DNA from 2 places in the Brevibacillus sp. DP1.3A genome. Region 2 is predicted to be linked to the other one. Evidence: a T-box and tRNA genes for the amino acid it is inferred to sense, from the RefSeq annotation. Region 2 holds a T-box; the other holds one or more tRNA genes.
What was found. A T-box is a leader RNA that pairs with one kind of tRNA and senses whether it is charged. The one in region 2 lies ahead of ileS (isoleucine--tRNA ligase), so its partner is inferred to be a tRNA-Ile.

Region 1: it encodes a tRNA-Ile, which carries the amino acid that the T-box ahead of ileS (isoleucine--tRNA ligase) is inferred to sense. The anticodon was not compared.

What each region holds. Positions count from the first base shown of each region.
Region 1 covers NZ_CP085876.1:2,307,573-2,310,986, forward strand. Annotated here, with positions in the region: gene HP399_RS10770 (hypothetical protein) at 138-296, shown strand; gene HP399_RS10775 (alpha/beta hydrolase) at 299-1,003, opposite strand; gene HP399_RS10780 (phosphatidylglycerophosphatase A family protein) at 1,180-1,773, shown strand; tRNA gene HP399_RS10785 (tRNA-Ile) at 2,134-2,210, shown strand; tRNA gene HP399_RS10790 (tRNA-Val) at 2,236-2,311, shown strand; gene HP399_RS10795 (hypothetical protein) at 2,770-3,063, opposite strand; gene HP399_RS10800 (hypothetical protein) at 3,060-3,414, opposite strand, start outside.
Region 2 covers NZ_CP085876.1:2,548,753-2,552,166, forward strand. Annotated here, with positions in the region: gene HP399_RS11750 (YlmH family RNA-binding protein) at 1-464, shown strand, start outside; gene HP399_RS11755 (DivIVA domain-containing protein) at 565-1,056, shown strand; T-box leader at 1,147-1,417, shown strand; gene ileS (isoleucine--tRNA ligase) at 1,464-3,414, shown strand, end outside.

The DNA of each region.
Region 1 (3,414 bases), 240 kb from region 2:
CTCCTCCTTACTATCTATCGTGCTCTACAAGAACTTATTTTAACAGAAAATTCTTCATTTGTGTAATGTTAAGCGTGGGTCCGTATATTCCTTGCGCCAAAGGAAAGACTGTGTAGTGCAAGGAGGTGCCGCACTGCATGTATACGGCTATGATGATCACATTCATTTTTCTCGTTCTGCTTCTACTGTCTGTGCTGACCTTCACCATCTTGACTGCGATACGAAAAGGAGAATTCGAAGAGGCACTCGTATCGACTATCAAGGATGAAGGTCCACAAGAAGAACAGCCACGGTAAGTTTACCCGTAAAGCGTCTTGAGCATACGCGGTAGATTGCGCTGCCAGTAGCCCCACGTATGGTCACCCTCAAACGTTTCATAAACGAGGGTGACTTTTTTCGTGCCCAAAATCTCGCGCAGTTCTTCATTCGCCGCTAGAAGATTCAAAGTGCCACGCCCCGTGCTTACTGCCGTTTCCTTTGTCCCAATTTCCAAATAAATGGTCTGCGGTACGGAAAAGTCAGCGTCAGCTACCAGACGATTTAGCTTTGCGTCCATGGCAATCGACTGGCAGGCAACTTGTCCAAACGTATGTGGATAGTTAAGAGCAGTGAACAGAGAGACAACCCCGCCCAAAGATTCGCCAAGAAGTGTTCGTGCGTTCCCTAAAGGATGTGTGGAGTAATGCGTATCGACATAGCTCACGACTTCTTCGGCGAGGAAGCGTCGGTAGGCCATGTGCTCTTTGCCATCCGGATGATAACGGTCATGCCGTTTGCTTTTCTCGACAGGGAGAAAGACAGCGATGATATCAGGCAGTTCTTTGTCCTGGTTCAATTGATCCAACAAAGTAGCCATCCTGCCCATTGCCAAGTAATCTTCTCCATCCTGTACGTAGAGGACGGGATACGAGTAGAGTGGCGAGTAGCGTTGGGGTGTGTAGACAACCAGCTTTTCCGGCGTCCCCAAATGCCGGCTTTTCAAGACGATTTCCTCAAGGGCCACTGCGGTGTCCTCCTTATTGGGATATTCTGTTCATTATTATACAGGAGGGAGCGTGCATGCCCAAGAGTTTGGGTGCAGGGTCAGGCAGTGGGCGAAAGATTGTCGCAATTTGGTCAGCGTGTGATACTATGGTAGGAAACGACTTCACTCGATTTGTGGAAGGGGTTGTCTCTTATATGAAGAAGCAAGTACACAGCATCGAAGTCAGAAACGCTGCTCTCGCACGTTTGGCAGAACGCGGAGTGACGTTGGATGATATCGCAGAGATCGTCTATCTCATGCAGTCGCCCTACCATCCAGATCTCACGATGGCACAGTGCATTGAGAGCGTGAAAGCGGTCTTGGAAAAAAGGGAAATGCAGCACGCCATCCTGGTTGGCGTTGAGTTGGATACGTTAGCAGAGAAGGGCCTCTTGTCCGAGCCGCTCCAATCCATCATCGCGTCAGATGAAGGACTATTCGGATGCGACGAAACATTGGCACTAGGCTCCGTGTTTGGATATGGAAGTATCGCTGTGACCACTTTTGGACATTTGGATAAGCACAAGGTCGGAGTGATTAAAAGGCTGGATACCAAGTCGGCAGAGGGACGCGTTCACACATTTTTGGACGACCTCGTGGCGAGTGTGGCAGCCAATGCATCTAGCCGCATGGCCCATCGGATGAGAGATGAGCAGGAGGCAGAATTGGCACGAAGTGAGGCGTTGAAGCAACAGGAAGCCGAGCTGCGTGTCGAGGAGAAAGGGAAAGGGACGGAGCAGGCGGGGTAGGTTAGGTTTGGGATGAGGGAGTTTGTTTCGATCGTTACCTAATTATCTTGTTTGTTTTAAACTCTATTGAATAGTTTTCAGCTTAGCAGGAGCCAATTCTTCACCGGTGTAGCTCATATGCTTGATGCGTCATGTATGATGTGATGCCATCATGTAGGTAATCCCCATGTTTTGTAGGGGATGTGGGCAGCAGCGGTGGGGAATGGCTTTTTACAAGGAAAAAACAAGCCTGATTTCACTGGGTTTTTTAGTGTTCTTTTGGTACGAGTGAAAATTTTTACAAGAAATTATTCATTTCCTCTTGAAATTCATTTTACGATACTGTATAGTAATAAATGTGATCGACGTCCGATACGATTCGGGCCCTTAGCTCAGTTGGTCAGAGCGGTCGGCTCATAACCGATTGGTCGTAGGTTCGAGTCCTACAGGGCCCACCATTAAACGATCACACACATATCCCATGATCCGGTAGCTCAGTTGGGAGAGCACCATCTTGACAGGGTGGGGGTCGCTGGTTCGAACCCAGTCCGGATCACCATAGTATGAACGTTAGAACCCTTGAGGAATCAAGGGTTTTTCTTATTTTACAATAGTTTCTAAAATGATGAGATGGCTTGATAAAACGGTTTTGGGGACAAATTGGGGCGGGGCATTCTAGGTTTCTTCTTTTATATTTCCCTGTTCTTTTCTTTGCGGGAAAACTTATCGCTTTCCTGCTGTTCGTTTCTTGACCTTTTTCGTAACGTGAACGTGTATATCGGCAGAAGTGGATGACCTTATATCAGCAGTGGCAATAAGTAAAATCGATCGTATGACCTAAATTGTGAGTACAGAGTCAAAGCCCCTTGGCTATTCACCAGGGGGCTTGTCCACACTTCAGTGTTTACACAAAACTTTTGACAGAGCCGAAATGCACTTCCGACTACCACTTAAGAATCCCACTGATTCCCAAGGTTTCGCTTGCCCCTAGGGGTGGGAGTCTCAAATACTCAACTGTTACTTTAGTACAATTTCCTTTTTCCATACCAATTTTTGATTTGCTTCGTTTTTAAAAGTGAGCGTTAGGACACCCTTCTGACCCTTCATCTTTTGAGCATCATAATTAAAACTGTGTATCTGCAAGGAGCCACCGATCGTAAAATTAGGTTCTGTACTCTCAGAAAAATCGTTTTCCGCCGCTTGTTCAACTGTATTCACAATTGTTTTCTCATTTGATTTCCATTCCATCTTCTCAAGTGTGTAACCTTTTTGGAATTTGTCTACGTAAAAAGTAAACGCATCTTTATTCATTGGATTGTAGCATCTTGATCGACTTTCACGCCGATCATCTTGTCGTTAATGGCATACACAGAGTACTGCTCTTTCGTATTTTCTTGTGTATTTTTTGGTGCAATCCAAGCCTCACCTGTTCCAACCATTACCCCGGTATATTCCACAAAAAGCTCATTCACTTTTTGGTTTAAAAAAGCATCCTTGACGTTTTTGGTTAAAATTTGATCATATTTTTGGATAAATTCTTGCTTGGTTTTAATTATTATATCTATGTCTTCACCGTTCTTTTCGCTACTTACAGTCAACGGGAATTCGAAACGATTCGCCACACTATTTTTGTCTCCAGCTTTTATCTCTTTTTGCAGACTA
Region 2 (3,414 bases):
GAGATGTGATGGGGGCGATGCTGGGCGTCGGGATGAAGCGGGAGAAATTCGGAGATATGCTGACAGATTCAGCTGGCAGTTACGCAATTGTAGCAGAGGAAGTCGCTGATTTTGTTTGTGCGCAGGTGACACAAATTCATCGGACATCTGTTCAATTTGAGCGGGTAGCATGGGAGGCGTTTACACCGCCTGCACCCAAGTTTGTAGAGAAAACACTCACCGTTCCATCACCGCGAATTGACGCGATCATTGGAGAAGTACACAATATGTCTCGCGCAAAAGCACTGGTGCCAATTCGAGCGGGAAAAGTAAAAATCAACTGGAAAGTAATCGAAGACCCATCTTATCAACTCCAGATGGGAGACATGGTATCTCTTGCAGGCTATGGTCGGTTCAAAATTCTTGAGGTAGCAGGTCCAACACGCAGTGGAAGACTTCGCATGATTGTCGGACTGGTTACATAAGATGGACCAAGGCTCAAAAATTTGTAAAATACGGCAGGAAACACAGCTAATTCTGTCGAAATGATTGAAGACGAATTATCGGGAAAAGTGGGGGGTTCATGTGCCATTAACGCCGTTGGATATACACAATAAGGAATTCAGCACAGGCTTTCGTGGGTATAACATTGACGAAGTGAATGAATTTCTCGATCAGGTGATCAAAGATTTTGAGCTCTTGATAAAAGAGAAAAAAGAACAGGAAGAGCGCGTAGCCATTCTGAATGAGCGCGTAGATTACTATAAGAGCTTGGAAGAAAATTTGAGCAAGTCGATTCTGGTGGCGCAGGAGACAGCGGAGGACGTGAAGTCGAATGCGCGCAAAGAAGCGCAGCTCATCTTAAAAGAAGCCGAGAAAAATGCAGACCGAATTGTCAATGAAGCACTGGCGAAGTCGCGCAAAATCGCGATCGAAATCGAAGAATTAAAAAAACGTGCTTCGGTTTACCGCATGCGCTTTCGGACGCTTTTGGAAGCACAGCTCGAGATGCTGGAGAATGGCGATTGGGATAGCATTGAACAGCCACAAGTTGATTCGCCTGTAACAGTTGAATAAATCATTGACGTTCGAGCAATGATGGTATTATAATGAAAGACAACTTTTTCGAAATAAAGCACTTATAGTAGTTGAACAGGCTTATACAAATCATAGACGATGAACGGGAAGAGTACGTGAGCCAGCACTGCCTAGAGAGTCGGGAAAAGGTGAAAACCCGGCCAGTTGCTTTCGCAGAAAATCACCCGGGAGTTCAATATCCGAAAACCCAGAAAAACCTTGATGGTGAAACAGGTGAGTAAGTGAGCGCGTCATTCCCGTTACGAATGAGTGAAGTGGAACAATTCCGATGCAGGCTTTTTTTGTCGTACGGGTTTGTTCAATCAGGGTGGTACCACGGGAGCTTTCTCTCGTCCCTTTTATGGGATGAGTGAAAGCTTTTATTTATTTAAGGAGTGAATCAGGCCATGGATTACAGCAAAACCTTAGCGCTACCAAAAACAGATTTCCCCATGCGCGGAAATTTGCCAAGCCGCGAGCCACAAATGCAAGCGGCATGGGAAGAGCAAAATATTTATCAACAAGTGTTAGATCGTACAAAAGACCGCCCGTCTTTTGTCTTGCATGATGGCCCTCCGTATGCGAATGGAGACATCCATATCGGTCACGCACTGAACAAAATCCTCAAGGACTTCATCGTTCGCTACAAATCCATGGCAGGTTTTTATGCGCCGTACATCCCAGGCTGGGATACACATGGTTTGCCAATTGAGCAAGCGATTATCAATGCACAAGGGCTGGATCGCCGCAGCATTGAAGTGAACGATTTCCGCCAGCGCTGTGAAGAGTATGCTTGGTCCTACATCGACAAGCAACGCGACCAATTCAAGCGTCTGGGCGTTCGTGGAGATTGGGAAAACCCTTATGTGACACTCTTGCCTGAGTATGAAGCCAACCAAATTCGCGTATTCGGCGAAATGGCGAAAAAGGGTTATATTTACAAAGGTCTGCGCTGCGTGTACTGGTCTCCGTCTTCTGAGACTGCTTTGGCTGACGCAGAAATCGAATACAAAGACAAGCGCTCTCCTTCTATTTACGTCAGCTTCCAGGTAGCAGATGGAAAAGGCAAGCTGGACACAGAAACAGGCGTTGTTATCTGGACAACGACTCCGTGGACATTGCCAGCAAACCTTGCGATCAGCCTGCACCCTGAACTCGAGTACAACGTAGTGAAGGTAGATGGCCGCAAATTCCTGGTAGCCAACGGTCTGATTGAAGCTGCGAGCAAAGAAATTGGCTGGGAAGGCGTAGAGATTCTCGCGACCTTTAAAGGTCAAGATCTGGAAGGCGTAGAAACTCAGCATCCGTTCTATGATCGCAAGTCTCCACTCATCCTGGGTGAGCATGTAACCTTGGATGCAGGTACTGGTTGCGTTCATACTGCTCCAGGACACGGGGAAGATGACTTTACCGTTGGTCAAAAATACAATCTGGGTGTCCTTTGCCCAGTAGATCACGAAGGTAAAATGACCAATGAGGCACCAGGCTTTGAAGGTCTGTTCTACGAAGATGCCAACAAAGTGATTACAGAAAAGCTGAAAGAAAACGGAGCACTCTTGAAGCTCAATTTCTTCACGCACTCTTACCCACATGACTGGCGTACGAAAAAACCGGTTATCTATCGCGCGACAGAGCAATGGTTCGCATCTATCGACGGATTCCGTGCGCAAATGCTCGAAGCGATTAAAAATGTAAAATGGATTCCGCATTGGGGAGAAACTCGTCTGGCAAACATGATTGCGGATCGTGGCGACTGGTGCATTTCCCGTCAGCGTGTATGGGGTGTACCGATTCCAATCTTCTATTGCAAATCGTGTAACGAACCGATCATTAACGACACGACGATCAACCATGTTGCTGATCTGTTCCGTAAAGAAGGATCGAAAGTATGGTTCTCCCGTGAAGCAAATGAGCTCATTCCAGAAGGGCTTTCTTGCACCAAATGCGATTGCAAGGATTTCCGCAAAGAAACGGATATTATGGACGTTTGGTTCGACTCCGGTTCCAGCCACCAGGCTGTTTTGCGCGAAAGAGGCATTGCTTGGCCAGCTGACATGTACTTAGAAGGCTCTGACCAGTATCGTGGTTGGTTCAACTCTTCTCTCTCGACGGGTGTTGCTGTGTATGGCACAGCTCCTTACAAATCCGTCCTGAGCCACGGCTTTGCTTTGGATGGAGAAGGACGCAAAATGTCCAAATCCCTCGGTAACGTCATCGTGCCTCAACAAGTTATTGACAAGATGGGCGCAGATATCTTGCGTCTGTGGGTAGCTTCTGTTGATTATCAGGCTGATGTACGAATTTCCGATGCGATTCTGAATCAGATCGCTGAGGTGTACCGCAAAATCCGCAATACGT